2 regions of the Sphingomonas sp. SORGH_AS_0789 genome follow, and region 1 is predicted to be linked to the other one. Evidence: riboswitches for the same ligand, from Rfam matches in the RefSeq annotation. Region 1 holds a riboswitch; the other holds the start of a gene.
The links. Region 1 has a riboswitch for cobalamin ahead of QE360_RS09905 (HoxN/HupN/NixA family nickel/cobalt transporter). Riboswitches for the same ligand answer to the same signal wherever they lie in the genome.
Positions count from the first base shown of each region.

Region 2: linked by a shared signal. The riboswitch ahead of QE360_RS07495 (TonB-dependent receptor) and the one ahead of QE360_RS09905 (HoxN/HupN/NixA family nickel/cobalt transporter) in region 1 are both predicted to bind cobalamin.

Region 1 covers NZ_JAVIYV010000001.1:2,132,875-2,147,201, reverse strand. The annotation lists gene cobN (cobaltochelatase subunit CobN) at 1-1,015, opposite strand, end outside; gene cobW (cobalamin biosynthesis protein CobW) at 1,021-2,058, opposite strand; cobalamin riboswitch at 2,239-2,440, opposite strand; gene QE360_RS09905 (HoxN/HupN/NixA family nickel/cobalt transporter) at 2,463-3,533, opposite strand; cobalamin riboswitch at 3,698-3,900, opposite strand; gene QE360_RS09900 (septal ring lytic transglycosylase RlpA family protein) at 4,010-4,576, shown strand; gene QE360_RS09895 (hypothetical protein) at 4,640-4,831, shown strand; tRNA gene QE360_RS09890 (tRNA-Pro) at 5,413-5,489, opposite strand; gene yajC (preprotein translocase subunit YajC) at 5,682-6,032, shown strand; gene secD (protein translocase subunit SecD) at 6,037-7,641, shown strand; gene secF (protein translocase subunit SecF) at 7,658-8,638, shown strand; gene QE360_RS09870 (Mth938-like domain-containing protein) at 8,648-9,031, shown strand; gene QE360_RS09865 (glycosyltransferase) at 9,013-10,209, opposite strand; gene QE360_RS09860 (S41 family peptidase) at 10,445-11,881, shown strand; gene QE360_RS09855 (phosphoheptose isomerase) at 11,943-12,767, opposite strand; gene QE360_RS09850 (outer membrane protein assembly factor BamD) at 12,948-13,883, shown strand; gene recN (DNA repair protein RecN) at 14,100-14,327, shown strand, end outside.
Region 2 covers NZ_JAVIYV010000001.1:1,608,475-1,622,801, reverse strand. The annotation lists gene QE360_RS07535 (EamA family transporter) at 1-287, shown strand, start outside; gene QE360_RS07530 (NAD(P)-dependent oxidoreductase) at 197-1,036, opposite strand; gene QE360_RS07525 (M28 family metallopeptidase) at 1,175-2,884, opposite strand; gene pepN (aminopeptidase N) at 3,023-5,626, shown strand; gene QE360_RS07515 (alpha/beta hydrolase) at 5,757-6,689, opposite strand; gene QE360_RS07510 (tRNA-binding protein) at 6,895-7,254, opposite strand; gene QE360_RS07505 (glutathione S-transferase family protein) at 7,241-7,912, opposite strand; gene QE360_RS07500 (PepSY domain-containing protein) at 7,940-9,406, opposite strand; gene QE360_RS07495 (TonB-dependent receptor) at 9,393-11,507, opposite strand; cobalamin riboswitch at 11,749-11,970, opposite strand; gene QE360_RS07490 (hypothetical protein) at 12,057-12,359, shown strand; tRNA gene QE360_RS07485 (tRNA-Met) at 12,429-12,505, opposite strand; rRNA gene rrf (5S ribosomal RNA) at 12,622-12,736, opposite strand; rRNA gene QE360_RS07475 (23S ribosomal RNA) at 12,865-14,327, opposite strand, start outside.

The sequences.
Region 1 (14,327 bases):
CGAGCGCCACCTGGAACACCGGCACGCCCGCCCCGTCTAGCGGCGTGGTGTCGTCCTCGACCCGTGCGGAGAAGGCGGTGGCGTTGACGATCGCGGCGGGGGCGAGCGTCTTCACCCAGCGCGCGATCCACGAGCCTGCGCCTTCGGCCTTCAGCGAGGGGACGAACAGCGCCACAGGGTCGAAGCCGCGTTCGGTCAGGGCGACATAGAGGGCGGCGATCGGCTCGAGGTCGGCGGCGGCGAAATAGGCGCGGTAGAAGACGATCAGGACGCGGGGACGGGTTGCGGTGAGCAGGGTTGCGGCTGGGCAGGCTATGCCGTTCGGGGACCAGCCTCCGACGGATGCCAATTGCGGAGAGGGCCCTCCCCCATCCCAGTTGCGGGTGAACGATGCCCCGCATCGTTCAGGCCATGCCGCGGGCATGGCCGACCCACAACTCGCCTGCGGGAGGGGCGTGCCTGGGGCGGGTGTTCCGCCTAAAAGCCCCTCTCCCGGCAGGGGGAGGGGTTGGGGAGGGGCAAGGGCCACGGGCGATACAACTGCCGCAAGCGCCTCCAGAGCGGCAGCAGCCGCCTCCGCCCCCCCCGCATCGCACAGCGCCGTCAGCCGCCGCACCACCGCCTGATCGACGGTGGACGCCGCCATCAACCGCCGGTCCTCGCGCCCGTCCGCCGCCAGCACCGCCAGCGCGATGCCGCGCTCGCGCGCCAGCCGCTCGACTTCGCGCAGGCCGTATTCCCAATAGGCCGCCCCGCCGATCAGCCGGATCAGGATCGCCTTCGCGTGCGCCAGCGTCTGCTCGACATAGGTATCGACCGACAGCGGATGGGCCAGAGCCCCCAGATTGGCGAGCCGCAGCGACCAAGGGAATCCCCCTGCCCGCCAGCCCGCCGCAAAGGCGCTCAGGTCGCTGTCGGAAAAGGACAGCACCACCACGTCACCGGGGCGCTGCCCCAGATCCTGCGGAACCGCTTGTTCCTCCAGCCCATGGCTCTCGCGAAAGACGAGATGCACGCGCGTTAGCCCTTCAGCACGCCCTCGATCGCGGCGCGGTCGATCCGGTCATGCTCGGCGATGACGACCAGCCGGGTGCCGCGCGGCTCGCCCGCCCCCCAGGGACGGTCGTAGCTGGTGCGCACCCGGCGGCCGACCGCCTGGACCAGCAGCCGCATCGGCTTGCCCGCGACCGCCGCATAACCCTTTACGCGCAGGATATCCTGCTGCTCGGCGAGCGTGACGATGCGCGCGGCGATCGCCTCGGGGCTCTCCACCTCGCCCAGCATGACAGAGATACTGTCGAAATCGTCATGCTCGTGATCGTCCGCGCCGTCATGGTGCGAGGGGCGCGCGGCGATGTCGTCCTCGGCGGCGGCTTCCAGGCCCAGCACGATCTCGGCGGAGACGATGCCGTCGACCGCCTCGACCATGGGCAGCGGGCGCGGAGCCTCGGCGGCGATGATCGCGCGCGCCTTGGCGACACCCTCCGCCCCGGCCAGATCGGCCTTGGTCAAGAGGACGAGGTCGGCGCACGCCAGCTGATCCTCGAACACCTCGGACAGCGGGGTTTCATGGTCCAGGCTGGGGTCGGCGGCGCGCTGCGCCTCCACCGCGTCCAGATCGGGGGCGAAGCGACCCGCCGCGACGGCCTCCGCATCGGCCAGTGCCACCACGCCGTCGACGGTGATGCGCGAGCGGATGGCGGGCCAGTCGAACGCCTTCAACAGCGGCTTGGGGAGCGCCAGACCGGAGGTCTCAATCAGGATGTGATCGGGGCGCGGCTCCATCGCCAGCAGCTTTTCGACCGTCGGGATGAAGTCGTCGGCGACGGTGCAGCAGATGCAGCCATTGGCCAGCTCGACGATATTCTCCGCCGGGCAGTCGGGGATGGCGCAGCTTTGCAGGATGTCGCCATCGACGCCCAAAGTGCCGAATTCGTTGACGACGACCGCCAGGCGGCGACCGCCCGCATGGCGGATCAGGTGGCTGATGAGCGTGGTCTTTCCGGCGCCCAGAAAGCCGGTGACGATGGTGACGGGGACCTTGCTGAGGTCACGCATGCTGTTTCTCCGACGCGCCGGACGAGCGAGCGCGGACACGGGACCGATCGCCGGAGCGGTGACGGACGGGCGCAGTCGAATGCGTCCGCCCCGCGTGTCGGCGACCGATGCGGCCCCGGCCGCATGGCTTCGTCGCTCCCCGACGGAGAACCGTGCCCCGACCACCCCCTGGGTCTAGGCAAGAGCGACCATGACGCCGGCAGGTCTCCTGGCTCGCGGGTCAAAGCGAAGGGATGCGCCTTCCCGGATCGCTCCAGTGGCCGTGCCTCCGATGGGGCACCAGCATCGCTCGCTCGCCGCTTACAGTTGCAGGGACAGCCGGGGATTTGCACCCCATTCCCGTTTCAAAGCCCCAAGGGGCACCGGCGCGATCTTCGAGACTTTTCAGTCCCGACGCGCGGCATTTATCCCGCCGCGCCGGGCTTGGCAATTCGCGCCTCCATCGCGGCGAACCCGCGCCAGCGATAGAGGAGGAAACTCGCGCCCCAGCAGATCACGAACAACCCGACAATGGCGAAGCCCAGCACGTTGAAATGCTCCGACAGCGCCCCCGCATAGCGGAACGGCCCCGCGGTCCAGCCGAACCGCTCGGCGAGCAGCGCGGTCGCCTGGATACCGCCGATCACCAGCGCGACCAGCGCCGACACCAGGGTGATCGTCATGTTGTAATAGAGCTTGCGAAGCGGATGGACGAACGCCCATTCATACGCGCCCAGCATCACCAGCCCGTCGGCGGTGTCGATCAGCGCCATGCCCACCGCGAACAGCACGGGAAAGACCAGGATCGTCGCCAGCGACACGCCGTCCGCCGCATGCGCACCCGACAGGCCGAGAATGGCGACCTCGGTCGCGGTGTCGAAACCCAGCCCGAACAGGAAGCCGAGCGGCGCCATATGCCAGCTGCGGCGGATCAACCGGAACAGCGGACGGAAGAGGCGCGACAACGGCCCCTGCCCCGAAAACATCATGGCGGCGTCCGCCTCCGCCATCGGCTCGCCGCGTGCGACCCGGCGGAACCGGGTCCAGACATCGCGCAGGATGATCAGGTTCATGATCGCGATGGCGAACAGGAAACTCGCCGAGACGATGGTGGCGATCGTCCCGCCGCTCTGCCCGAACGCCTCGAAATCGGACAGGGTGCTGGCGGCCAGCGCGACCGTGGTCGCCGCGATCAGGACGATGGCGGAATGGCCGATCGCGAACCACAGCCCGACCGCGATGGGTCGCTGGCCGTCCTGCATCAGCTTGCGGGTGACATTGTCGATCGCGGCGATGTGGTCGGCATCGACCGCATGGCGCAGCCCCAGGCTATAAGCGAGCAGCGCGGTGCCGAGCATCAGGCTGTTGCCCGCGAAGACGCTGAGCGCCCAGCCCCAGACGGCGATATTGACGAAGACCAGCGCGCCCATGAGCAGCGCGACGCGCTTCTTTAGCGGCAACCGGGCGCGCGGCGCTCCGGCATGATGGTAGGACATGGGTGATACCCCCGGCGTCATTGCGACAAGGGCCGAACTCCGCTGTCGCGGTCGCCATCCCACCCCACGGACGCACGCCGGGCGGGATGGCCGATTCGTCTCGGCCGATGGGCGTCGCTCGCATGATACAATATATCCAGCCGGTGACCATCCCCTGGATCGCGGCAAGAGCGACTCGCACTGGCAGGTCTCCTGGCTTGCGGGTCGAAGCGCACGCGACACGGCCTTCCCGGATGGCTCCAGTGGCTGTCCCCTGTCGCAGGGACCGGCGTCGCTCGCTCACCGCTTACAGTTGCAGGGACAGCTGGGGATCTTCACCCCATTCCCGTTTCAAGCCCCGAGGGGCACCGGCGCGATTGACCGGCGGTCTGGCTGAAAGCCGTTGCCGGTCGGCACCGGGATAGTCTGCGGCGGGTGGAGGCGCAAACCGCTTTATCGGGCCGGACGCCCGGCTTAATCCGGATCACATGGTGGATGTGAGAAGATGGCGCCGCTGGGCGCCGGCGGCGGCGTGCCTGGTCGCGGCATGTTCGGGCGGGAATTACCGGCCGGTCAGCGATTATCCGGTGCGGATCGGCAAGCCCTATACGGTGCGCGGCGTCACCTATGTGCCCGCCGAGGACGCGACCTATGACATGCTGGGCTATGCCAGCTGGTATGGCAGCGAATCGGGCAAGCGCACCGCGAATGGCGAGCGTTTCCGCCCCGGCTGGGCGACGGCCGCGCATACCACCCTGCCCCTGCCCAGCTATGTCGAGGTGACGGCGCTGGACACGGGGCGGCGGATCATCGTGCGAGTCAATGATCGCGGACCGTTCGCGGGATCGTCGCGGATCATCGACCTGTCGCGCGGCGCCGCCGAACAGCTCGGCCTGCGCGCGGTCGGCAAGGCGGCAGTACGGGTGCGGCGGGTGGAGCCGGACGAGAAGGACCGCGAACGCCTGCGCCACGGCAAGGCGGCGCGGCCATTGCCGCCGGTATCGGATGCGGTGCGGGCGAATCTGCTGTCGCAGATCGCGGCGGCGGGCATGACGGTGCGGTAGGGCGGCAGTTTCCGCCCACTTGCAGACATTGAGCATGGCTTTGCGATCTGTCATCGTGCGGTAATGTCGCTTGAACACCAGCCGCGCCTGTTGGACGAACAAACCGCTTTCAGGGCGATGTGCGTTTATCTTGAGGCTTACTGGGAGCGAGGCCTGCGGTCATCTGATGACATTGCCCAGCTTTTGTCGATCGTCCACAACGACCCGGCAACGCCGGATGATTGGGCAAATGCTATCGAGCAGGTCGTCCGCTAACGCCCAGCCAGTAGCGGACATGCCGTCAGGGATCTAAGCTGAGCGTTCTCTCAGCCGGGCCGGTGGATAAGACTCGGCGAGGGGAAAGCTGGGGCCTTGCAAAAGGCAGCGGAGCCTCCACCGCTCTCCCAGCACCGCGTGTCCACTAATGTCTCGAGAGCGGACATTCTCGGGTCGTGTATACTGCGCTGATGAGCGACAGTCGCTACAAAGGTGGAAGCACTCGCGGGGGTCGATGGGGTTGCGCCCTCGCAGCGCTTTTCGGCATCCCGGTCTTCATGCTCGCTACGCTGGTTGCGAGCTTAGGTGACTGTATGCCGAACGTGCAGTGCCATCCCAGCTTTTGGCTCGAAGGCATCCTCCCTACCGCGTTAGTAGCGTTGCCAATTGGGCTGGGGGTTAGATGGCTAGTAAACCGTCGATTGAATGATGACGGCTAACCACAATAGGCGGACATTCAGCCCGAGCTAGTTCGGCGCTCGGTGGCGCTAAACCCAGCCTTAGCCCCGCAACAAATACGCCATAACGAAAGAGCGGGCTTTCGCCCGCTCCGCCGCCATCCGCCAATGTTGGAAGAAGATTGGTCGGGGCGACAGGATTCGAACCTGCGACCCCCACACCCCCAGTGTGATGCGCTACCAGGCTGCGCTACGCCCCGACCGAGCGGCGGCCTCTAGGCGGGTTTTCCGAAGGATGCAAGCCTTGATGTGAAGATAGTGCGCACCCCACATCCGGCGCTCCATTGCGCCTGTTCGCCTGCGATGGTAGCGGGCAGGCTATCCGACATGGGGGCTGGTCGATCGTTCGCGGTCGGCGGGTGCCCGTGCCCATTCAGCATAGACGGGTCCGAATGTTCATTCCCTTCACCGCCCCAGTCGCCGCGATGGCTGCCGCCACCGGGGCCACCGCATCGAGCGGCGCCGCCTCGTTCCTCAGCCTGGCGCCGCTGCTCCTCGTCTTCGTGGTCTTCTATTTCCTGATGATCCGCCCGCAACAGCGCCGCATGAAGACGCTGCAAGCCTCGATCGAGGGGGTCAAGAAGGGCGATCAGGTCACCACGGCGGGCGGCATCGTCGGCAAGGTGACCCGCGTCGAGGACCAGCTGGTCGAGGTCGAGATCGCGCCGAACGTCCGCGTCCGGGTGGTCAAGGCGACGTTGACCGACGTGGTCAATCCGAACGCCAAGCCCGCGAACGACTGACCCGATGCTGGATTTCCCCCGCTGGAAGGTCGCTTCCATCGTCGCGCTGCTGGCGGCCCTGTGCCTGCTGGCGATCCCGAGCTTTCTGCCCGAGAGCGTCACCAACACCTGGGGTTCGATTCCGCACCCGCGCGTGAACAAGGGCCTCGATCTGGCGGGCGGCAGCTATCTGCTGCTGGAAGCGGACACCGCCGACCTGGCCAATTCGCGGCTGGAGACGATGCGCGACCAGGTGGCGGCGGAGATGCGGCGCGGCAATCCGCGCATCGAGATCGGCGACATCTCGGTCCGCGGCGGACAGCTCAGCTTCATGCTGCGCGATCCGACCCAGGTCGATGCGGCGCGTGAGCGACTGCTGTCGATCACCGGCGGCGGGGCGGGCATGACCGGCCAGCGCGAATGGGACATCCAGGTCGTCGACACCTCGCGCTTCGTGCTGAAGCCGACCCAGGCGGGCCTGACCCAGGCGGTCGACACCGCGATGAAGACCGCGACCGAGGTCGTGCGTCGCCGTATCGACGCGCTGGGCACCAAGGAGCCCACCATCCTTCAGCAGGGCTCGAACCGCATCGTCGTGCAGGTGCCGGGTCTTCAGGATCCGCAACAGCTTAAGGACCTGATCGGCAAGACCGCCAAGCTGGAGTTCAAGCTGGTCGACACGACCGCCAACCCGGCCGAGGTGGTCAAGGGCAACGCCCCCGCCGGCAGCCAGGTCCTGCCCTATCCGGGCAATCCGCTGGGCGCGCCGGTGATCGCGGTCAAGCGGCCGGTCATCATCTCGGGCGACCAGCTGATCGACGCGCAGCAGACCTTCGACCAGCAGACCAACGCGCCGCAGGTGGCGATCACCTTCGACGCGCAGGGCGGTCGCAAGTTCGCGCGGATCACGCAGGAAAATACCGGCAAGCCCTTCGCCATCATCCTGGACGGCCAGGTGCTTTCGGCCCCCAATATCAACGAACCGATCCTGGGCGGTCGCGCCCAGATCATGGGCAATTTCACCGTCGACACCGCCAACCAGCTGGCGATCTCGCTGCGTTCGGGCAAGCTGCCGATCGACCTGAAGGTCGTCGAGGAACGCACCGTCGGCCCGGACCTGGGCGCCGATTCGATCCGCGCGGGCATCCTGGCCTCGGCGATCGCGGCGGTCGCCGTCATCGTCTTCATGACCGTCACCTATGGCCGGTTCGGCATCTATGCGAACATCGCGGTCGTCATCAACGTGCTGGTCATCCTGGCGGTCATGGCGATGCTGAACGCGACGCTGACCCTGCCGGGTATCGCGGGCTTCATCCTGACCATCGGCACCGCGGTCGACGCCAACGTGCTGATCAACGAGCGTATCCGCGAGGAACGCAGGCGCGGGCGAAGCGTCATCCAGTCGGTCGAGCTGGGCTATAAGGAAGCCAGCCGCACCATCTTCGAGGCGAACGTGACCCACGCCATTTCGGGCGTCATCATGCTCGTGCTGGGCTCGGGCCCGGTCAAGGGCTTCGCGGTCGTGCTGCTGATCGGCATCGTGACCAGCGTGTTCACCGCCGTTACCTTCACGCGGATGCTCGTGGCGCTGTGGTTGCGCCGCGAAAAGCCCAAGACCATCAATATTTGAGGCAGGAGAACAGATCATGCGCCTCCTGAAACTCGTCCCCGACAACACGAACATCGACTTCGTCCGCCTGCGCGGCTGGGCGTTCGGGCTGACGCTCGCGCTCACCCTGCTGGCGGTCGGCGTAACGTTCGCCAAGGGTCTCAATCTGGGCGTCGACTTTGTCGGCGGCCTGATGATCGAGGAGAAATTCCCCACCCCGCCCTCGGCCGACCGGGTACGTTCGGTCATCGACGGGCTGGGCGTCGGCGAAGCCAATATCCAGACGGTCGGCGACGGCCGGACCATCAGCATCCGCCTGCCCGCCCCGGCCTCCAACGACGAAGGCGCGACCAACGCCGTCGTCCGCAAGGTCGAGACCGCGCTAGGCCAGCAATTCCCCGGTGCGACCTTCAGCCGTTACGACACGGTGTCGGGCAAGGTGTCGGGCGAGCTGATCAAGCACGGCGTGCTGGCGGTCGTCCTGGCGATCCTGGGCATCGGCCTGTTCGCCATCTTCCGCTTCGAATGGCAGTTCGGCGTGTCGACCATCGTCGCCATCGTCCACGACCTTCTCGTCACGCTGGGCTTCTTCGCGATCACCCAGTTCGAGCTGGACCTGACGATCATCGCAGCGTTCCTGACCATCATCGGCTATTCGATCAACGACAAGATCGTGATCGACGACCGTATCCGCGAGAATATGCGCCGCTATCGCAAGATGGACATGCGCGAGATCATCAACCTGTCGGTGAACGAGACGCTGCCGCGCACGGTCATGACCTCGGTCACGATCCTGCTGGCGCTGATCGCGCTGCTGCTGCTGGGCGGCCATGTGCTGCGCGGCTTCACCGCGGCGATGATCCTGGGCATCGTGGTCGGCACCTATTCGTCGATCTACGTCTCGTCCTCGCTTCTCATCACGCTGGGGCTGCGCGCCGAGCCGAACCGCGAAAAGCCCGGCACGACCGACAAGCGCAGCATCGCCGACGCCGAGCGCATCACCCCGCGAGAGGGGTAAGCCGGGCGCATGAGCGACTCGATCCGCATCACCCGCGATCCGACCGCCCCCGGCCCGATCGTCCGTGGCTTTGCCGCCACGGGCTTCCGGGTCGGGGAGATCGCCTACCCCGCGCTGCTGCTCTCGCCCGACTGGCATGAGCCGTGGAGCCCGCCGCCCTTCGAGGCGCTGGATGCACAGGCGGTGGCGTCGCTGATCGACGAGGCGCCGGAATTCCTGCTGCTTGGCACCGGTGCGACGCTGCGCCGGGCGCCGCGTGCGCTGATCGAGGCGCTGGAGGCGCGCGGACTGGGTGTCGAGGCGATGGACAGCCGTGCCGCCGCCCGTGCCTGGGGCGTGCTGCGCTCCGAGGGGCGCAAGATCGTCGCCGCGCTCTACCCGCTCGACGCCTGACCGGCCGCCTGGCGGCGCGCGACCAGCCCCGCCAGATGCGAATGAAGCGCCGCGGCATTGGCCGCCCAGGTGAAGTCGCGCACCGCCGCGCGCACCGTCCAGGGATCGGGCGCCTGCTCCAGCACATCGCGGATCGCATCCGCAAAGGCTTCGGCCTCGGGCGCGGTGATTCGCCCCGCCGTGCGGCTGGTCACCACATCGCCCGCCCCGCCCGCCGGCGTGATGACGATGGGCGTCCCGCAGGCAAGCGACTCGACCCAGGCATTGGCAAGGCCCTCGGAGGCCGAGGCCAGCGCCATCACATTGGCCGCCCCCAGCAGCGGCGGCAGCGCCTGGTGCGGGATGCCGCCGACCAGCTGCACCCGCTCGCTCATGCCCAGCCGTGCGACCTGCGCGGCGAGCGCGTCACGCTCCGGTCCCTCTCCCACGATCAACAGCTCGACGCCGGGCAGCCGGGCGACCGCATCGATCACCACATGATGCCCCTTGCGCGGGATCAGCGCGCCGAGCGAGACGACCAGCGGCCCCCGGATTCCCAGCGCCTGCTTGGCGGCGGACCGGTCGATCGGCTGGAAGATCGCCTGGTCGACGCCGGTATGGTGGACCCGTATCCGTTGTCGCGCCACGCCGAGCGCGGCGACGTCGTCGGCCATCGCATCGCTCACCGCCAACAGCCCGTCCGCCCGCGCCGCCGCCCTGGCAACCTGATGGCGGGTGGCCGGGGCCCGCCCCCAATGATGGATGTCCGCGCCGCGCGCCTTGATCGAGACCGGCACGCCATAGCGGCGCCCCAGCGCCACCGCCGCCGGGCCATCGGGAAAGAAGAAGGAGGCATCGATCACGTCGAACCGCTGCTCCTCCCACAGCCGGTCGAGCAGCGGGCACAGCGCCCGGACCAGCGCGGCGACATGGAACCGCCCGCCCGTGCCCGGCAGCGTCACGAAGCGCGGCCGCGCGACCGACAGCCCATGCCATGTCTCCGCCACCGGCAGCGCGGCCTGCGCCCGGAACCGGGCGGCGCGCGCCAGCGGCCAGACCGGCAAGCCGATCGGCGCGACCACGCGCACCGAAACGCCAGGCCGCTGCGCCAGCGCCGCCGTCTGCCGCTCGACGAAAATGCCGAAATTGGGGCGCGTGGCATCGGGAAACAGGCTCGACAGGGTCAGGACGTTCAGCATCAATCCTTCAACTCCGGTCGGCGCGCCCACGATGCGCGACGCTCCATCCTAGCCCGGAAACGGGTGGTGGCAAAAACCATGGCCGCGAAAGATGATGCACATGCGATCATCTTGCACGATCAAATACCCATCCTGACTCGCCACAGTTAAGAATTGTTCATCAACGCGACAGATCGTTCCTGACACAGTTATGGCCATGGGCTATCCAGTCCAGACCAACAGGGTGGGACATTTCATGACGCGATTCGGACGTTTGGGCACGATGCTGGCCCTGGCCGCGACGCTGGCGGGCTGTGGCGGCGATGGCGGGTCGAACACGATCACCCCTTCGGGCGGGGGCGGCTCGGGGGGCGGCACCGCGACGAACGGCTGCTCGCTGCGCAACCGGCAGAACTGGGTCGCGGCGCAGATGAACGAATGGTATCTCTTCCCCGAGACGCTGCCCGCCAGCCTCGACCCGACCCCCTATTCCACCGTCAGCGACTATATCGACGCGCTGACCGCGACCGCACGGGCGCAGCGCAAGGATCGCTATTTCACCTACATTACCTCCATCAAGGAGGAAGATGCCTATTATAATTCGGGTGCGGATGCGGGCTTCGGCTTCCGCCTGACCGCCGACGCCTCGCAGACCAGGCTGATGGTCGCCGAATCGTTCGAAAGCGGCGCCGCGCTGGCCGCCGGTATCGATCGCGGGACCGAGATTCGCGGCATCGGCACCACGACCGCCAATATCCAGTCGATCGCCGACATCGTTCGCGCCGATCCGAACAACGGCCTGTCCAACGCACTCGGACCCGATACGGCGGGCACGACCCGCGTGCTCCAGGTCGCCGACACGTCGGGCAATGTCCGCACCGTCACGCTGACCAAGTCGGCCTTCACGCTCCAGCCGGTGTCGCCCAATTACGGCACCCAGGTCATCGTCGAGAACGGCCAGCGTTACGGCTATATCAATCTGCGCACCTTCATCAGCACCGCCGATCCGCAGCTGCGCGCCGCCTTCGCCACCTTCAAGCAGCAGGGCATCACCCAGGTCGTCGTCGACCTGCGCTATAATGGCGGCGGTGCGATCACCATTGCCGACCTGTTCAACAATCTGCTCGGCGGCAATCGCCAGACGTCGGACGTGATGGGCTATACCGCCTTCCGCGCCAGCAAGGCGTCGAACAACACCACCACCTATTTCGCGCCCCAGGCCGAATCGATCGTGCCGACCCGGCTCGCCTTCATCGGCACGGGCGGCACCGCCTCGGCCAGCGAATTGGTGGTGAACCGCACCCTGCCCTATATGGGGTCCAATAGCGGGCTGATCGGCGCCAACACCTATGGCAAGCCGGTGGGGCAGATCGCGCTCGACAAGAGCGAGTGCGACGACCGGCTGCGCGTCATCGCCATCTCGATCCAGAACGCCAATCAGCAGGGCGGCTATTATAACGGCCTGGCCAGTGTCGTGCCCGCCAGTTGCAAGGCGGGCGACGACCTGACCCGCAAGATGGGCGACCCGCAGGAAGCCTCGACCCGCGCCGCGCTGGACTTCCTCCAGGGCAAGACCTGCACTCCGATCAGCGCCTCGACCGCGACGGCGCAATCGCTGTCGGGCGGCGCGCGCAAGCTGCTCCAGCCCGAACGCCCCTCGGTCGCGCAGCGCGACGTGCCGGGCCTGTTCTGATACGAAAACGCCCCTCCGGCCATAAGGCGGGAGGGGCGCTTTTCCGTCCGGAACCTCCGGCTTACAGCCGCTGCGTCCCCGCATAAGCGAACAGCGCATCGCCGTCGCCCGACAGCGTCACCGTCTCGGCGCCGGTGACGGTCAGGCACTGGCCCGCCCGGAACGCGACGCCCGCGACTTCGCCCGATCCGGTGATCGGGATCAGCCAGGCCGTCCGCCCCTCGGGCAGCGCCACGGCGTGCTCGCCCGCCGCCCAGCGCTCCAGCACGAATTTCGGCCCTTCGACCAGGATATCGCGCCCCTCGCCCGCCGGCCCCGGCGAGACGATCGGCTTATAGGGGGTCAGATGCGCGACATCGACCCCGTCCTCCAGATGCAGCTCGCGGTCGCTGCCATAGTCGTAGAGGCGGTAGGTGGTCTCGCTATTCTGCTGCACCTCGATCACGGTCAGCCCGGCGCCGATCGCATGGATGGTGCCCGAGGGCGCGTAATAGAAATCGCCCTCCTTGACCGGCACCCAGTCGAGATCGGCCTCGACCGAGCCGTCGCGGGCGTCGGCGCGCAGCTGTTCCTTGGTCATCGGCGCCTTGGGGCCCAGCGCGATGGTCGAATCGGGCTCGGCGGTCAGGATCGTCCAGCATTCGTCCTTGCCGCGCGGCAGGCCACGGGCATGGGCCTGTTCGTCGTCGGGATGGACCTGGACCGACAGCTTCTCGCTGGTGAACAGATATTTGATGAGCAGGTCGGGCGAAGTGTCGCCCGGCGCCTGGAACCAGACCTCGCCGATCGGCGCGCCGTCGGCGGGCGCATCCTCGAAGCCGGGATACAGGGTATGGCGGCCCCAGGGCTTTTCGACGCGGTGGGTATGGAGCAGCGTGGCGGGCATGGGTCTATCTTCCTTCCGATCGGGCGACGGGAAAACCGTCGGCGCCATGGGCCGTTCCGCCCTGTCCCGCCCATGCCGCGACCCATATGTCGATGGCAAGCCGCGTCGTTTCGCATCCGTCGCAGACGCATGTGCGGAAGGACTGTTCCCCGCCGTCCGGCTGCGCTAAGGACATGCGCGATGCGTAACCCCCGTTCCCGTGCGCTGTCGCTGGCGCTCATCGCCGCTCTGGCCCTTCCGATCGCGGGTTGCGCCCGCAACCGTACCCGCACCGACCTGCCTTATGTCGCGCGCGACGTCGGCACGCTCTATACCGCCGCCAAGAACCGGCTGGATCAGGGCCGCTACAAGGAGGCCGCGCTGCTGTTCGACGAGGTGGAGCGTCAGCACCCCTATTCGATCTGGGCCCGCCGCGCGCAGCTGATGAGCGCGTTCAGCTATTATCTGGGCCGCGACTATACCCAGTCGATCCAGTCGGCGCAGCGTTTCATCTCGGTCCATCCCGGCAATCGCGACGCGCCCTATGCCTATTATCTGATCGCGCTCGGCTATTACGAGCAGATCCAGGACGTCACCCGCGACCAGAAGATCACCCGCCAGGCGCTCGACGCGCTGGGCGAGCTGATGCGCCGCTATCCCAATTCGCGCTACGCCGCCGATGCGCGGCTGAAGGTCGATCTGGTCAACGATCACCTGGCGGGCAAGGAAATGGAGATCGGCCGCTTCTACGAGGACCGCCACCAGTGGCTGGCCGCGTCGATGCGCTTCCGCACCGTGGTCGACAAGTACCAGACGACCAGCCACACGCCCGAGGCGCTGCTGCGGCTGACCGAGACCTATCTGGCGCTGGGCGTGCGTCCCGAGGCGGAACGCGCCGCCGCGGTGCTTGGCGCCAATTATCCGGGCAGCGACTGGTATAACCGCGCCTACAAGCTGATGCGCGAATATCCGGTCGAGACGATCCCGCCGATCCAGCCGGGCCAGCCCGTGGTGCCGCAGGGCACGCCGGGTTCGGTCAATGTCACCCTGCCGGGCAGCGCGGGCAACGCCACCCCCAGCGCCGCCGCACCGGGCCGCCCGACCCCGACGGGCAACAACAGCTCGCCGACCGGCTAAGCCCCTTTTCCTCCCCTGCAAGGGGAGGTGGCAGGTCGCGGGCCTGACGGGAGGGGTGTCGCGCGCTCGACAGGGCGACACCCCTTCGCCAGCTTCGCTGGTCCCCTTCTCTTGCAGGGAAGGAAGGCCATGTATCGCGCCCCACCCGAACAAATCGGGATCATTTTCGCGCAGGGGGGATAACATCGCGCGGCATTTGGCTTTATATCGCGCCCCATGCTGACCGCGCTGTCCATCCGTGATGTCGTGCTGATCGAGGCGCTCGACCTCGATTTCGGCCAAGGCCTGGGCGTCCTGACGGGCGAGACGGGCGCCGGCAAATCCATCCTGCTCGACGCGCTGGGCCTGGCCCTTGGCGGGCGCGGCGACAGCGGCCTTGTCCGCCATGGCGCGGGCCAGGCGATCGTCACCGCCAGCTTCGAGCCCCCCGCCCCCGACAGCCGC
Region 2 (14,327 bases), 520 kb from region 1:
ATAGCCTGAACGGCCCGCCGGTGTTCGAGATGCGCGCCGGCTATGTGCTGGGCATCCTCTATCTGGGGCTGTTCGCCTCGGCGCTGGCCTTTCCGCTCTATTACCGCGTGCTGCGCGCGATCGGCCCGGCCAAGGCGGCCTATTCCAGCGTCATCGTGCCGGTGATCGCGATGAGCCTGTCGACGGTGTTCGAGGGCTATCGCTGGTCGCTGCTGGCGGGTGCGGGGGCGGCGGTGACGGCCGCCGGGCTGGTCATGGCGCTCAAGGCCCGCAGGCCCAACCGGTAATCGGGATAGCGGGGCCGCCAGCCCAGCACCCGCTTCGCCTTGCCATTGGCCACCCGCCGGTTCTCGGCATAGAAGCCCCGCGCCGCCGCCGACAGGCTCTCCAGCGGGACCAGCGGCGGCGGCGGCATCCCCGCAAGCGTGGCGGCATAGGAGACGACGGCATCCTGGTCGCAGGGGAAATCGTCGGCCAGGTTATAGGCCCCCGCCGGGCCGTCGAACCCGGCGATCACGCCCGATACGATATCGGCGATATGCACCCGGCTGAACACCTGTCCCGCCAGCCCGACGCGGTGCGCCCGACCGCCGCGAACCCGGTCGATCGGCGAGCGGCCGGGGCCATAGATGCCGGGCAGGCGAAACACCCGCGCGCCCAGCGCCTGCCAGTCCGCATCCGCCACCGCCCGCGCCGCGCGGCGGCCCGAGCCGATCGGTGCGGTCTCGTCCACCCACGCGCCGCCGGTGTCGCCATACACGCCGGTCGAGGACAGATAGCCGATCCAGGCGTCCGATTTCACGAGGTGCGCGCCATAAGCGACCAGCACCGGATCATGCTCGCCCTCGGGTGGGACGGAGGACAGGATATGCGTGGCGGCGGCGATCTCCGCCTCCACGTACTCCCGGTCGTCGAAGCGGAGCGTGCCGCCGCGTCCGTCGCGGGTGGTGCCCGAAACGGACCAGCCGCGCCCTTCCAGCAGCGCGGCCAGATGACCGGCGGCATAGCCCATGCCGAAGACGAATAGCTTGCTCACCCTACCTCCGTTCGCACTGAGCGAAGTCGAAGTGCATGCCCCGGACGGGCCACCTGGCCAAGGTCATCCCTTGGCCTTCGACTTCGCTCAGGCTGAACGGATGGGGGGCGGCTTGGCTGCGGAGGACGGTGGCACGCATCACTTCGCCGCCATCGGCCCCTTGTAGAGCGTGCCGAAATAATCGCCCTTGTTCCACACCGGCCGCTCGGGCGCATCGGCGATCTCGCGGGCGATGGCATAGTTCACGCTGACGAAGCGCGGCCCCTGGCTCCAGTCGATGCCCTGGTCCACCTCGTCGCCGGGGCGGTGATAGCGGTGGCTCATGAAATCCTCGACCGCCGCCTTGCCCGGCCCCGCCTGCCCCGGCCACAGGAAGACCGAGGGGATGCCCTTCTGCACGAAGCGGAAATGGTCGGAGCGGACGAAGATCCCCTCCTCGGGCATCGGATCGGGCGCGACCGGCAGGCCCATCGCCCCAACCGCCTTGCGCACGATCGGGCCCAGCGTCGATCGGTCGGCGCCGAACACCACCATGTCCTCGAACTTGTAGGTCAGGATCGGCATGTCGAGATTGACGTCGGCGACGATCGACTTCAGCGGCACGGTCGGATGGTTGGCGAAATAGTCGGAGCCGACCAGCCCCTTTTCCTCCGCCGTCACCGCCAGGAACATCACGGTCCGCTTGGGCGGGGTGGCGGCGGTCTTGAACCGCTTGGCCTCCTCGATCAGGCTGGCGATGCCGATCGCATTGTCGAGCGCGCCATTGTTGATCCGGTCGCCATCGCCGCCTTCGTTGGTGCCGATATGGTCGAGATGCGCCGACAGGACGACCACCTCGTCCTTCAGCCTGGGGTCGCTGCCGGGGATCAGGCCAATGACGTTGCTGCTGTCCATCGGCTTGAACCGGGTCTTGGACGCCACCGTCAGCTGCCCCCTGGCGGTCAGCGGCTTATAGGCGGGCTTCGCCGTGGCGGCGGCCTTCATCACCGCGTCCCAGCCCTTGCCGAACAGCTTGGCCGCGCCCGCCTGCGACAGGGTGCCCAGCACCGGGGTCGACGGGGTCATGGCATGCGCGGTGCCGTCCGGGTTGGCCCAGGTCACGCGCGGCGCGTCATAATAGCGCGCCAGCGTCGAGAAGGGCCGCTGGCGGGGCCCGGCGCGCGGCATGTCGATCTGGATCGCGCCGACCGCGCCCTTCGCCGCCGCCAGCGAGGCCTTGTTGCCCGCCGATCCGAAAAAGGCGCGCGCTTCGCCGTCCAGCCCCTCGGGCGTGCCGGGGACGAAGGCGACGATCTTGCCGCGCACATCGACGTTCCGGTAATCGGTCAGCCCATATTGCGCTGCGTCGATGCCATAGCCGACGAAGACGACCGGCGCCGACACGCTGGTCTCGCGCCGGTCGGGCACGGGCGAGGGCACGAAGTCCTCGGCGAAGACCAGCTCCTGCGGCTGTCCGTCCGCCGGCGTCCACAGCGCGCTGCCCTTGTCGGCGACATTGTACGCGACCAGCGGCACCTTTTGCAGATAGCCGCCCTGGTCGCCGCCGGGCCGCAGCCCCGCCGCATAGAATTGCGCCGCCACATATTGCGCGGCGATGTCATAATCGCGCGTCCCCGCCTCGCGCCCCGCCATCGCGTCGGAGGCCAGGAACAGGACATGCGCCTTCATCGCGGCCTGATCCTCGGGCAGCGGTGCGGTGATGACGGCATTGCGCTCGGCCGCGCTGCGCTGCGCCGCCGGTGCCGAGGCGGTCGGGGCGGCGGCCTGGAGGTGCAGATGGTCATGGTCGTGGGCGACAGCGGCGGTGGACAGGAGAAGCAGCGGCAAAAGGGCCGTCGAACGCGACATGCAGAACCTTTCCAGAGAAGTATGACACAGGCGTAACAGGCCATATCGCCCGATCAACCCCGGCCACGGCGCGGGCCTGTGCTTTTTCGGGTACGGCCGATGGTGGTCCAATGCGCTGGCCGTGGCTATATTCCCGTCATGGACATCCAGCGTAGCGCCGCCCAGCCCAGCATGACCCCGGCCGCCATCCGGCGCGAGGATTATGCGCCGCCCGCCTGGCGCGTGCCCGAGACGCGGCTCGACTTCACGCTCGACCCCGCCGAAACCCTGGTCCGCGCGACCCTGTCGGTGGTGCGCGACGGCGCGCATGACGAACCGCTGCGGCTGGACGGCGCGGGGCAGGTGCCGCTGTCGGTCAAGGTCGACGGCGTGGCGGTGAACGACTGGCGGATCGAGGGCGAACAGCTGGTCGTCCCGCTGCCCGGCGATTCCCATGAAGTCGAGACCGAGGTGGCGATCGCGCCCGACCACAATACCCAGCTGATGGGTCTTTATGCCTCGGGCGGGAATCTGTGCACCCAGTGCGAGGCGGAGGGGTTTCGCCGCATCACCTTCTTCCCCGACCGGCCCGATGTCCTGAGCGTCTATCGGGTGCGGATGACCGCCGACCGGGGGCGCTATCCGGTGCTGCTCGCCAATGGCGATCCGGTGGCCAGCGGCGAGAATGACGACGGCACCCATTGGGCGGAGTGGCACGATCCCTTCCCCAAGCCCTCCTATCTCTTCGCGCTGGTGGCGGGCGACCTGGCGGTCAACGCCGCGACCTTCACCACCATGAGCGGTCGCGAGGTGCGCTTAGGCATCTGGGTCCGCGCCGCCGACCTGCCCAAGACCACCCATGCGCTCCATGCGCTGAAGCTGTCCATGGCCTGGGACGAGCGGGTCTATGGCCGCGAATATGACCTGGACGTGTTCAACATCGTCGCGGTCGACGATTTCAACTTCGGCGCGATGGAGAATAAGGGGCTGAACATCTTCAACAGCCGCTACATCCTCGCCGATCCCGACACCGCGACCGATTACGACTATGACGCGATCGCCGCCGTCGTCGCGCATGAATATTTCCACAACTGGTCGGGCAACCGGATCACCTGCCGCGACTGGTTCCAACTGAGCCTCAAGGAAGGCTTTACCGTCTATCGCGACCAATGTTTCTCCGCCGACCAGGGATCGGCGGCGGTCAAGCGGATCGAGGATGTGCGCGGCCTGCGCGCCAGCCAGTTCCCGGAGGATTCGGGCCCGCTCGCCCATCCGGTGCGCCCGGAAAGCTATATCGAGATCAGCAACTTCTATACGGCGACCATCTATAACAAGGGTGCCGAGCTGATCCGCATGATGGCGACGATGCTGGGCCCGGTGAAGTTCCGCGCCGCGACCGACCTGTACTTCACCCGCTTCGACGGGACGGCGGCGACCTGCGAGGATTTCGTCGCCTGCATGGAGGAGGCGGGCGGCGTCGACCTGTCGCAGTTCCGCCTCTGGTATAGCCAGGCGGGAACCCCGCGCGTCTCGGCGGGCCTCTCGCACGAACCCGGCGGCGGTCGCGCGACGCTGCGCCTGGCCCAGCATGTCCCCGCCACGCCGGGGCAGGCCGTCAAGCAGCCGATGGTCCTGCCGCTCAAGGTCCGGCTGTTCGGTGCGGAGACGGGCCGCCCGCTGACCGACGAGCGGCTGATCCTGCTCGACCAGGTGGCCGAGACGATCACCTTCGAGGCGGTGACCGAACGGCCCGTCCTGTCGATCAATCGCGGCTTTTCCGCCCCCGTGGTGGTCGAGAGCGACCGGACGGCGGAGGATCTCGCCTTCCTGTCGGCGCATGACGACGATCCCTTCGCCCGCTATGAGGCGATGCAGCAGCTGATGCTCGACACGCTGGTCGCGGGCACGATCCATGGCGAGGTGCGAGCCGAGGCCGTGGTCGACGCGGTGACCCGTACGCTGGCGGCCGAGGGGCTGGAGCCCGCCTTTCTGGCCGAGGCCGTGCTGCTGCCGTCCGAGAATTTCATCGGCGACCAGCTGGCGACGGTCGATCCCGACGCGATCCATGCCGCGCGCGAGGCGCTTCGCCGTCGCCTGGGGCAGGCGCTGGAGCCCGAATGGCGACGGCTCCATGCCGAGCTGGCGCAGGATGCCTATGTCTATTCGCCCGAGGCCAAGGGGCGGCGTCGGCTGCGCAACGTCGCGCTCGGCTATATCGCGGCGAGCGGCGCGGAGGATGCCGCCGCGCTCGCCTTCGCGCAGTTCGAGGGGGCCGACAACATGACCGATCGGCAGGCGGCGCTGACCACTTTGGTCAATTCCGACGCGCCCGAGCGCGAGGCGGCGCTGGCGCAGTTCCATGCGCGCTATGCCGACAATCCGCTGGTCCTGGACAAATGGTTCCAGACCCAGGCGCTGTCGTCGCGCAGCGACACCGGCGCGATCGTCGAGCGGCTGGCCGGGCATCCCGACTTCACGCTCGCCAACCCCAACCGCGCCCGCGCGCTGGTCGGGGCGTTCGGGATGAACCAGCGTGCGCTGAACGCGGCGGACGGTTCGGGCTATCGCTTCCTGGCCGACCAGCTGATCGCGCTCGACCGGCTCAACCCGCAAACGGCGGCCAAGCTGTTGCCGCCGCTGGGCCGCTGGCGGCGGTTCGACGCGAAACGCTCCGCCCTGATGCGCGCCGAGCTGATGCGGATCATCGCCACGCCGGGGCTGTCGAAGGATCTGTTCGAGCAGGCGTCGAAGAGCATCGAATAATCCCATTCCTCCCCAAGCTGTGCTTGGGGAGGGGGACCGCCGCGAAGCGGTGGTGGAGGGGCATGCTCGCTGGCGGGGACACCCCTCCGTCAGTCCTTTGGACTGCCACCTCCCCTTGCAGGGGAGGAATTTATTGCGTCTTTGCCTTCAAAAATCCTTCCATCACGATCCACTGGTAGAAGGCGTCGAACCAGCCGGTGCTGGTCGTCTTCTTCGGATACATGCCGAAGCCGTGCCCGCCCTGGCCATAGAGGTGGAACTCGACGGGCTTCTTCGCCGCTAGCCACTGGTCGATCAGGCCGAAGCCCTTGCCCGCGAACAGCGGATCGTCGGCGGCGATCGCGGCGAACATCGGCGGCGCGTCAGCGGGGACCGTCATCGGCTGGAGCGGGCCATAGATGTCGCCGACAAAGGCGGGCCTGGCCCGACCGTCGAGCACCGTCGCCACGGTCAGCATCGCACCCGCCGAAAAGCCGACCATGCCGATCCGGTTGGGGTCGACCTTCCACTCGTTCGCGCGCTGGCGGACCAGGGCGAAGGCGGCGCGCGAGTCGGCGATCTGGGGGGCCAGGCCCTTCAGCGCCTCTTCGGGGCTGGGCCGCGCGGCGGGGCGCGCCACGCTGGAGAACATCGCCGCCATCGACTTTTCGAATTCGCCCATATCCGCGGGCGTCTGGTTCAGCCGGTATTTCAGGACGAAGGCGGCGATGCCGCGATCGGCCAGCGCCTTGGCAACGTCCCAGCCCTCATTCTGCATCGACAGCGTGCGGAAGCCGCCACCGGGCGCGACGATCACCGCCGCGCCGGTCGCCTTGGCGGGATCGGGCAGGAAGGAAGTCAGCGTCGCTTGCGTCACGTTGCGCGCGAAGACGCTGTCATATTGGCTGTGCCAGCTTTCCTTGTTCTTCGCACCGGGCAAGGGGCCGGTGTTCAGCGCAATGGCACCCGGCTGAGCGGGGATGGCGATCGGCACCATCTTGTCGCTCTGCGCGAAGGCGGGTGCCGCCACCGAGAGCGTTAGCAAAGCGGCCAGCGCATGGCGGGCCCAGCGTTTGGACTTCATATCCCCTCCTGTCCTCCGTGGGTTATGTCCCTACGGTCGGACGGGGATGGTACGCTTCGGGGCGTGGGGTGCAAGGGGTAATGTTAAGGCTAACAGTGGGGTGGGGCGTGGGCTTCGACTTCGCTCAGCCTGAACGGCTGTTGTATTCAGCCTTGGCCCCCACAGCCCGTTCAGCCTGAACGTAGTCGAAGGCCAAGGGAATCTCTCAGAACAACCGCCCCCCATCGGGCACCGCCTGATCCGGCCCGATCAGCACCACCTGCCCCTCCACATCGGGAAAGCCCAGGGTCAGCACCTCGGACATCATCGGCCCGATCTGGCGCGGCGGGAAATTGACCACCGCCGCCACCCGCCGCCCGACCAGTGTCTCGGGCGTGTAATGCCGCGTGATCTGCGCCGAGGATCGCTTGACCCCGATGACGGGACCGAAGTCGATGGTCAGCTTGATCGCGGGCTTGCGCGCCTCCGGAAAGGGCTCGGCGGCGATGACGGTGCCGACGCGGATGTCGACCGCCAGGAAATCCTCGATCCCGATCCGGGGTGCGGGCGCGTCAGAAGTCGACATTGTCGTAATGCGACGGCGGCGTGACCATCTCCATCCGCTCGGACAACAGCGGGCGGAAGGAGGGGCGGCTCTTCAACCCGCGATACCAGCGCGCGGTCTGCTCATGCCCCTTCCAGTCGATGCCGCCCAGATAATCGGCGACCGAGATCTGCGCGGCGGCGGCGAGGTCGGCCAGGCTCATCGTCGCGCCGCCCAGCCAGTTGCGATGGTCGAGCAGATAATCGGTATAGTCGAGATGCCCGACCGCCGCCTTCATCGCTTCGCGCAGGCCCTTGGCATCGGGGCTGCCGGTGCGCGCGACGCGCTTGACCATGCGCTCGTGCAGCAGCGGGCCGGTCACGTCCTGATAGAAATGCGTGTCGAACCACGTCACCAGCCGCCGAATCTCGGCCCGGCCGACGGCGGTGCCGTTGATCATCGCCGACTTCTCGACCGTCTCCTCGAAATATTCCGAGATCGCCATGGAATCGACCAGCAGCACGCCGCGCTCCTCGTCGACCATCACCGGGGTCTGCCCGGCGGGGTTCATGTCGAGGAACTCGTCGCGCCGCTGCCACGGCGACTCGCGGACCAACTCATATCCGACGCCCTTCTCGCCCAGCAGCAGCCGGACCTTGCGCGAAAAGGGACAGAGCGGGAATTGATAGAGTTGCCACATGCCGCCCATCTAAGCGGCCGGGCATGGTTACGCCAACCCCGATGGCGATGTTTTCACCCGCCCGCGCGACGCAGGACGGCACAGTCGCCGCCACCCGACCACGACGCCGCTGACCGACAGGATCAGCCCGGCGATCGACCAGAGCCACATCCACGCCGTCCAGCCGGGCCGCCACGCGGTCAGCCACGGCCAGTCCCAGGTGTGCAGCAGCGTATAGGCCCAGCGATAGGCCCGCCGGACGCGGTCCTGCCGCTCGACCACCGCCCCGCTCATCGGGTCGAGATAGAGCCAGGTTGCCGCACGATCGTCGAACCGCATCCGCACCACCGGCAGCCTGGCGGTATTGGTCCAGTAGAAATCGGGCCGCTCCAGCCGCGCCACCCCCGTCACATGCCCACCGGGCACCAGCATGGCGGCGGCGTCCGGTCGATCGATCGGCGCGGCCGGGGCCAGCGTCGCCTGCTCCAGCCAGCGCGGATGCGGTCCGGCCGGATCGATCGCGATGCGCCGCCATCCGCCATCGCCGCTCCACACGACGCTGCGCGCAGGGCCCGCCATGGCGGCGAGCCGGTCGAGCGCCACCGGCTCGCCCGCCTGCCCGGCATAGGCGCGCATCGCCTCCACCGGCGCGGTGCCCCCGGCAAAGACGCGTCCCGGATCGACCGACAGCCAGCCGCTGACGATCCAGCCGGTCAGCAGCACGCCGCCCAGCAGCCCGCTGACATGATGCCAGACCATCCAGCCGCGATAGGGCGTCACCCGCCCGCCGCGATAGCGACGCCGCCCCAGCCGCATGCGCAGGATGCCGATCCACATCCCGGTCAGCGCGACCGCGATGCACGGCCCCGACACCCACATCACCACCTGCCGCCACAGCCCGCCGTCGCGGCGCAGGATCGTCGGATAGAGCCAGTGCGGCACCGACCCCAGCCAGTTCCAGATGCGCTGCGTCCGCGTCGTCCGCTGCACCGGCTGGCCGGTCAGGCTGGAGACATAGATCTCGGTCCCGGCGGCATCGGCCAGCGTCGCCTTCCACAACAGACGGTGCCGGTCGAAGCCGCCCGCCACGGTCCACTGGTCATGCCCGATGGGCGCGACCGCCACGACCGCCGCCCCCGCGAACCGCGCCGCGACCCGGCGGGCATAGGCGGCATCGACCGGCGCGACGCGAGCCCCCGTCCGGGCGGAGCGGATGTGCGTCTCGCCCCCCGCCCCTTCGATCCGCCAGACCGGCACACCGTCGCGCATCTCCAGCGTGATCCGCCGTGCGGTCGCGCCGTCCGGCGGCGGCCGATCGACCCGGCCCCAGTCGATCGGCTCCGCCCCGGCCGCCATCTGGGCAGGGGTCAGCGCGGGATAGGGGACGTAGATCATCACCAACCCGGAGGCGAACCACATCGCGAAGAACAGGCAGGCGGCGATCCCGGCCCAGCGATGGACGAGAAAGGCGAACCGGACGGCCGCCCTTCCCCATGACGCGTCAGAACGTCGCACGAAGGCCCAGGTCCAGCGAGCGCGGGCGCCCCAATATCCATTGCTGGTCGCCATAGGCGGTGACCGCATAGGCCTTGTCGAACAGGTTATAGACGCGCAGGTCGACCGCCATGCGCGGGCTCAGCGCATAGGACAGGGTGGCGTCTACCGTCGCATAGCCGGGGATGCGAAACGCATCGGCATTGTCGGAGAAGCGCCGCCCGACATAGCGCAGCCCCGCCCGCGCCTGCATGCGGGCCGTGGCATCCCAGCGCAGCCAGAGATTGCCCAGCGCCTCGGGCACATTGGGCGGCGTCCGGCCGCTATAGTCCGCGCCGCCCGAGCGGAAATCGTCGAACCGCGCATCCAGCATCGTCGCATTGGCATCGATCCCGAACCCCTGGGGCAGATCGACCGAGACCGCCGCCTCCACCCCTTGCGCCGAACGCTGACCGACCTGCTCGACCGGGCTGGAGATAGTGCGCTGCGCCAGCAGCCCCGTCTTGACGATGCGATAGGCCGCCAGCGTCGCGGTGCCGCGTCCGCCCAGGAACAGCCACTTGGCGCCCAGCTCGACCTGGTTGCCCTTCGCATTGCCGAACTGCACCTGCCCGCTCGACACGGTGGTCAGCGTGGCCAGCGGATCGACGCCGGTGGCATATTGGCCATAGAGCGACAGGGTCGGCCTCGGCTGATACACGATGCCCGCCCGCCAGGTCGCGTTGCGGAAGGTCTTTTCAAAGGCGAAGCGATCGGTCCGCGTGCCGCCCGGATAGGCGATCGCCCAGCGGCGGACCTGATCCTCCTCGTAACGGAAACCGCCGACCACCGACCATTTCGGGCCCAGCGTCACCCGATCCTCGGCAAACACCGCCAGCGCGACGGTGCGGGTGCGGTATCGCGGCGCGATTCCCTGCGTATCCAGGAAGCGGCCGGGATCGAAGGCGAAGGGATCGACCGCATCGACCTGCGCATCCGATCCGAAGTCGTTCTCATGGGTGAAGCGCACCAGATTGGCGTCGACCCCGACGACCAGCGCATTGGCGATGCCCGGCGCCAGCGGCGTGCGCAGCGTCACGCTCGCCTGGTCGCCCCATTGGGTCTGGTCGTGACGGATGCCGTAATTGTCGCTCCGCCGGATCGTGCCGGGCGTACCGCTCGCCCCGTTGGCGCACGTGCCGTTGGTACCGACCCAGCAATAGCTCTCCAGATTGCGCCAGAATCGATCGCTGGTCAGATAATAGGCGATGTTGGAGACGCTGACCGCCGCGCTCGGCGTCCAGTCGACCTGTACCGAGGCACGGTCGTCGCGAAACCGCATCCGCCCGTCCCCGACATTATAGTTGCGCGTCCGGATCGCCGGGTCGAGCCGCCCGCCGATCAGCGGCGTCCCGAAATAGCCGATCGGCCGCTGGTCGCCATGATCGCCGCGGATCGTCACCGCCAGCCGTGGCGAGGGGGTCCACTTCACCGTGCCCGACAGCGCGAAGCTGTGCGAATCGCCCCGATCGACATAGCCGTCCGACCGACGATAGCTGGCATCCAGCCGATAGCCCAGCGTGGCCCCCGCCGGCCCCCCGATCCCGGCCGCCAGCCGGACACTGTCCTGCGCGCCATAGCCGATCTCGGCCTGCCCCTCGGTCCGGGCGGTGGGCTTGCGCATCACCACATTGACCGCGCCGCCCAGCGCGCCCTGGCCATAGAGCACCGACGCCGGGCCGCTCAGCACGTCGATCCGCTCGACCATCCAGGGATCGGTCGGAAAGGTGATCGTCCCCGCCGCCGGGAACAGCCGGACCCCGTCGATCAATTGCAGGACCGAGCCCTGTCCGGAAAAGCCACGCGCCGCCAGCGCGGTGCCGCCATTGCCGGGATTGGCGACGCTCGACAGTCCGGGGGCCCGTGTCTCGGCCTCGACGATCGACTGGTCGCCCCGCGCACGCACCAGGTCGCCGTCGAGCGAGGTGATGCTGGCGGGGGTTTCGAGCGGGGTCAGCCCCAATCGGCTGCCCGTGGCATTGGGCCGGTCCATCGCCGGTTTGTCGCGCGTGCCGACGACCAATATCGTGGCGTCGGTGCCGGTCGGCATGCCCCCCTGCTGCGCCCAGGCGGGCATCGCCATGCAGGACCACAGGGCTCCACCCGCAAAGATGAGACCACGGTTCGATAATATGTGATGATATAACATTATTTGCTCATAGCGTCTTGTCGCGAACAAGCCGAGGCCTTCCGTTCGTTTCGAACGGCCGGATGCCATGCGCGCTGGACGCCTTTCCGCACTCGACATGGCCACCCATGCGCCTCCGCCACCATTGGCGTCGCTCGTCGGAAAAGACCTAGCCACGGCCATCCCCTGGGCCCGGCATGAGCGACCTGACGCCGGCAGGTCTCCTGGCTCACGGGTCATCGCGAACCATGCGCCTTCCCAGGTTGCCCCAGTGGCTGGACCGGCTCGCCACCGGTCCCTGCATGTCCGCTCACCGCTTACAGTTGCAGGGACAGCCTCGGATTCGGGCGGTCACCCGCCCTCACCGCGTTCCCTTTTAATTCCCCTGTTCGGGGAAACCGGCGCGATCACGACCGGAATATTCCGGCCGCGTACTGATTGCGGCAATCGGCGGGGCGGGTCAAGCATCTGCCCCCAGGAGCGGCTTTGCGCTATCCCGGGCCCATGACCCGCAAGATCCGCTATCTGACCGCAACGATGCCCGACGGCTATGTGAAGACCATCGGCCCGACTTCAGCCCCGTTCACCCATTACTGGCGGATCGTCGCCGATCTGGGCGGGGGCCGGACGGAGGTGTTCTGGGGTCACGCGAAATCGCGGAAAGAAGCCATGGCGCACGACGCGTCGCTGGCCGAAGCGGCACGCAAGCGCGGCTGGGTGGGGCACAGATTCGAGGTGGCGGAATTGGCGGAGAGCCAGGATCCGCCAGCGGCCCTGCCGCCGAGGGGTGGCGGGCGTCGTCGCTGAGGCGTGAACGCGCCAATCCGCCACCGGCTATGCCGTGGCGGTTTCGTATGGGATGATGTTGGGTGTGTATGGTTGCGGGGGCAGGATTTGAACCTGCGGCCTTCAGGTTATGAGCCTGACGAGCTACCGGGCTGCTCCACCCCGCGATTGAGCTGAGCCGCACGGCGGCACGCTTCATGCGTGGTGTCGTGGGGCTGAGCGCCCCGGGCTGAGTGCCCGAGGAAACAAGTGAATGGGTTTTTGTGTATACGCGGACTATAATGCCTGGCGACGCCCTACTCTTCCACTGCTTGAGCAGTAGTACCATTGGCGCAGTCGGGTTTCACGGCCGAGTTCGGGATGGGATCGGGTGGGACACCGACGCTATGGCCACCAGGCAATAGAGTCCGCGAATACTGACCCCGCTTTGTGGGCGGGGTGATGGGTATAAAATCGATGCACCTGGCTTGATAATGACCGCACCCTTTTGCCGTCAGCCCAGGGCTGATGGTGGGGGTGTGGAGCTCTCAAGCGCGAATAGGACAATTAGTATCGGTTAGCTCCATGCGTTACCGCACTTCCACATCCGATCTATCGAGGTCGTGGTCTTCGACCGTCCTGAGAAATCTTATCTTGAGGGAGGCTTCCCGCTTAGATGCTTTCAGCGGTTATCCCGTCCGTACATAGCTACCCTGCTGCGCCGTTGGCACGACGACAGGTACACCAGAGGTACGTTCAACCCGGTCCTCTCGTACTAGGGTCAACTCCTCTCAAATTTCGACGCCCACGGCAGATAGGGACCAAACTGTCTCGCGACGTTCTGAACCCAGCTCACGTACCACTTTAATTGGCGAACAGCCAAACCCTTGGGACCTGCTCCAGCCCCAGGATGTGATGAGCCGACATCGAGGTGCCAAACAACCCCGTCGATATGAGCTCTTGGGGGTTATCAGCCTGTTATCCCCGGCGTACCTTTTATCCGTTGAGCGATGGCCCTTCCACGAGGGACCACCGGATCACTATGACCGACTTTCGTCTCTGCTCGACTTGTCAGTCTCGCAGTCAGGCTGGCTTATGCCATTGCACTCTAACAGCCGGTTTCCAACCGGCCTGAGCCAACCTTCGCGCGCCTCCGTTACTCTTTAGGAGGCGACCGCCCCAGTCAAACTACCCGCCACAGAGGGTCCCTGTACCGGTTTCACGGTACGAGGTTAGACATTAAACAACAACAGGGTGGTATTTCACCTATGGCTCCACATCGGCTGGCGCCAATGCTTCAAAGCCTCCCACCTATGCTACACAGTTCTTGTCCAATGCCACTCTGAAGCTGCAGTAAAGGTGCACGGGGTCTTTCCGTCTAACCGCGGGTACTCCGCATCTTCACGGAGAATTCAATTTCGCTGAGCATGTCCTGGAGACAGTGGGGAAGTCGTTACGCCATTCGTGCAGGTCGGAACTTACCCGACAAGGAATTTCGCTACCTTAGGACCGTTATAGTTACGGCCGCCGTTTACCTGGGCTTCATTTCAGAGCTTGCACTCCTCCACTTAACCTTCAGGCACCGGGCAGGCGTCAGGCCCTATACGTCGTCTTGAAGCCGACTTAGCAGAGCCCTGTGTTTTTGCTAAACAGTCGCTACCCCCTGGCCTGTGCCCCCCATGAGAGCTTGCGCTTACATGGGGCCTCCTTCTTCCGAAGGTACGGAGGCAATTTGCCGAGTTCCTTCAGGACACTTCTCTCAAGCGCCTTGGTATACTCTACCTGACCACCTGTGTCGGTTTCGGGTACGGTCTATACGGTGGGGCTATTTCCCGGGACCTCTTCGAGGCACGTCCAATCCGATAAGGACGTACAACACACGAGATCCGTCACACACCACCAGGCCCACGAATATTAACGTGGTTCCCATCGACTACCCCCTTCGGGCTCGTCTTAGGGGCCGGCTCACCCTGCGCGGATTAGCCTTGCGCAGGAACCCTTGGTCTTTCG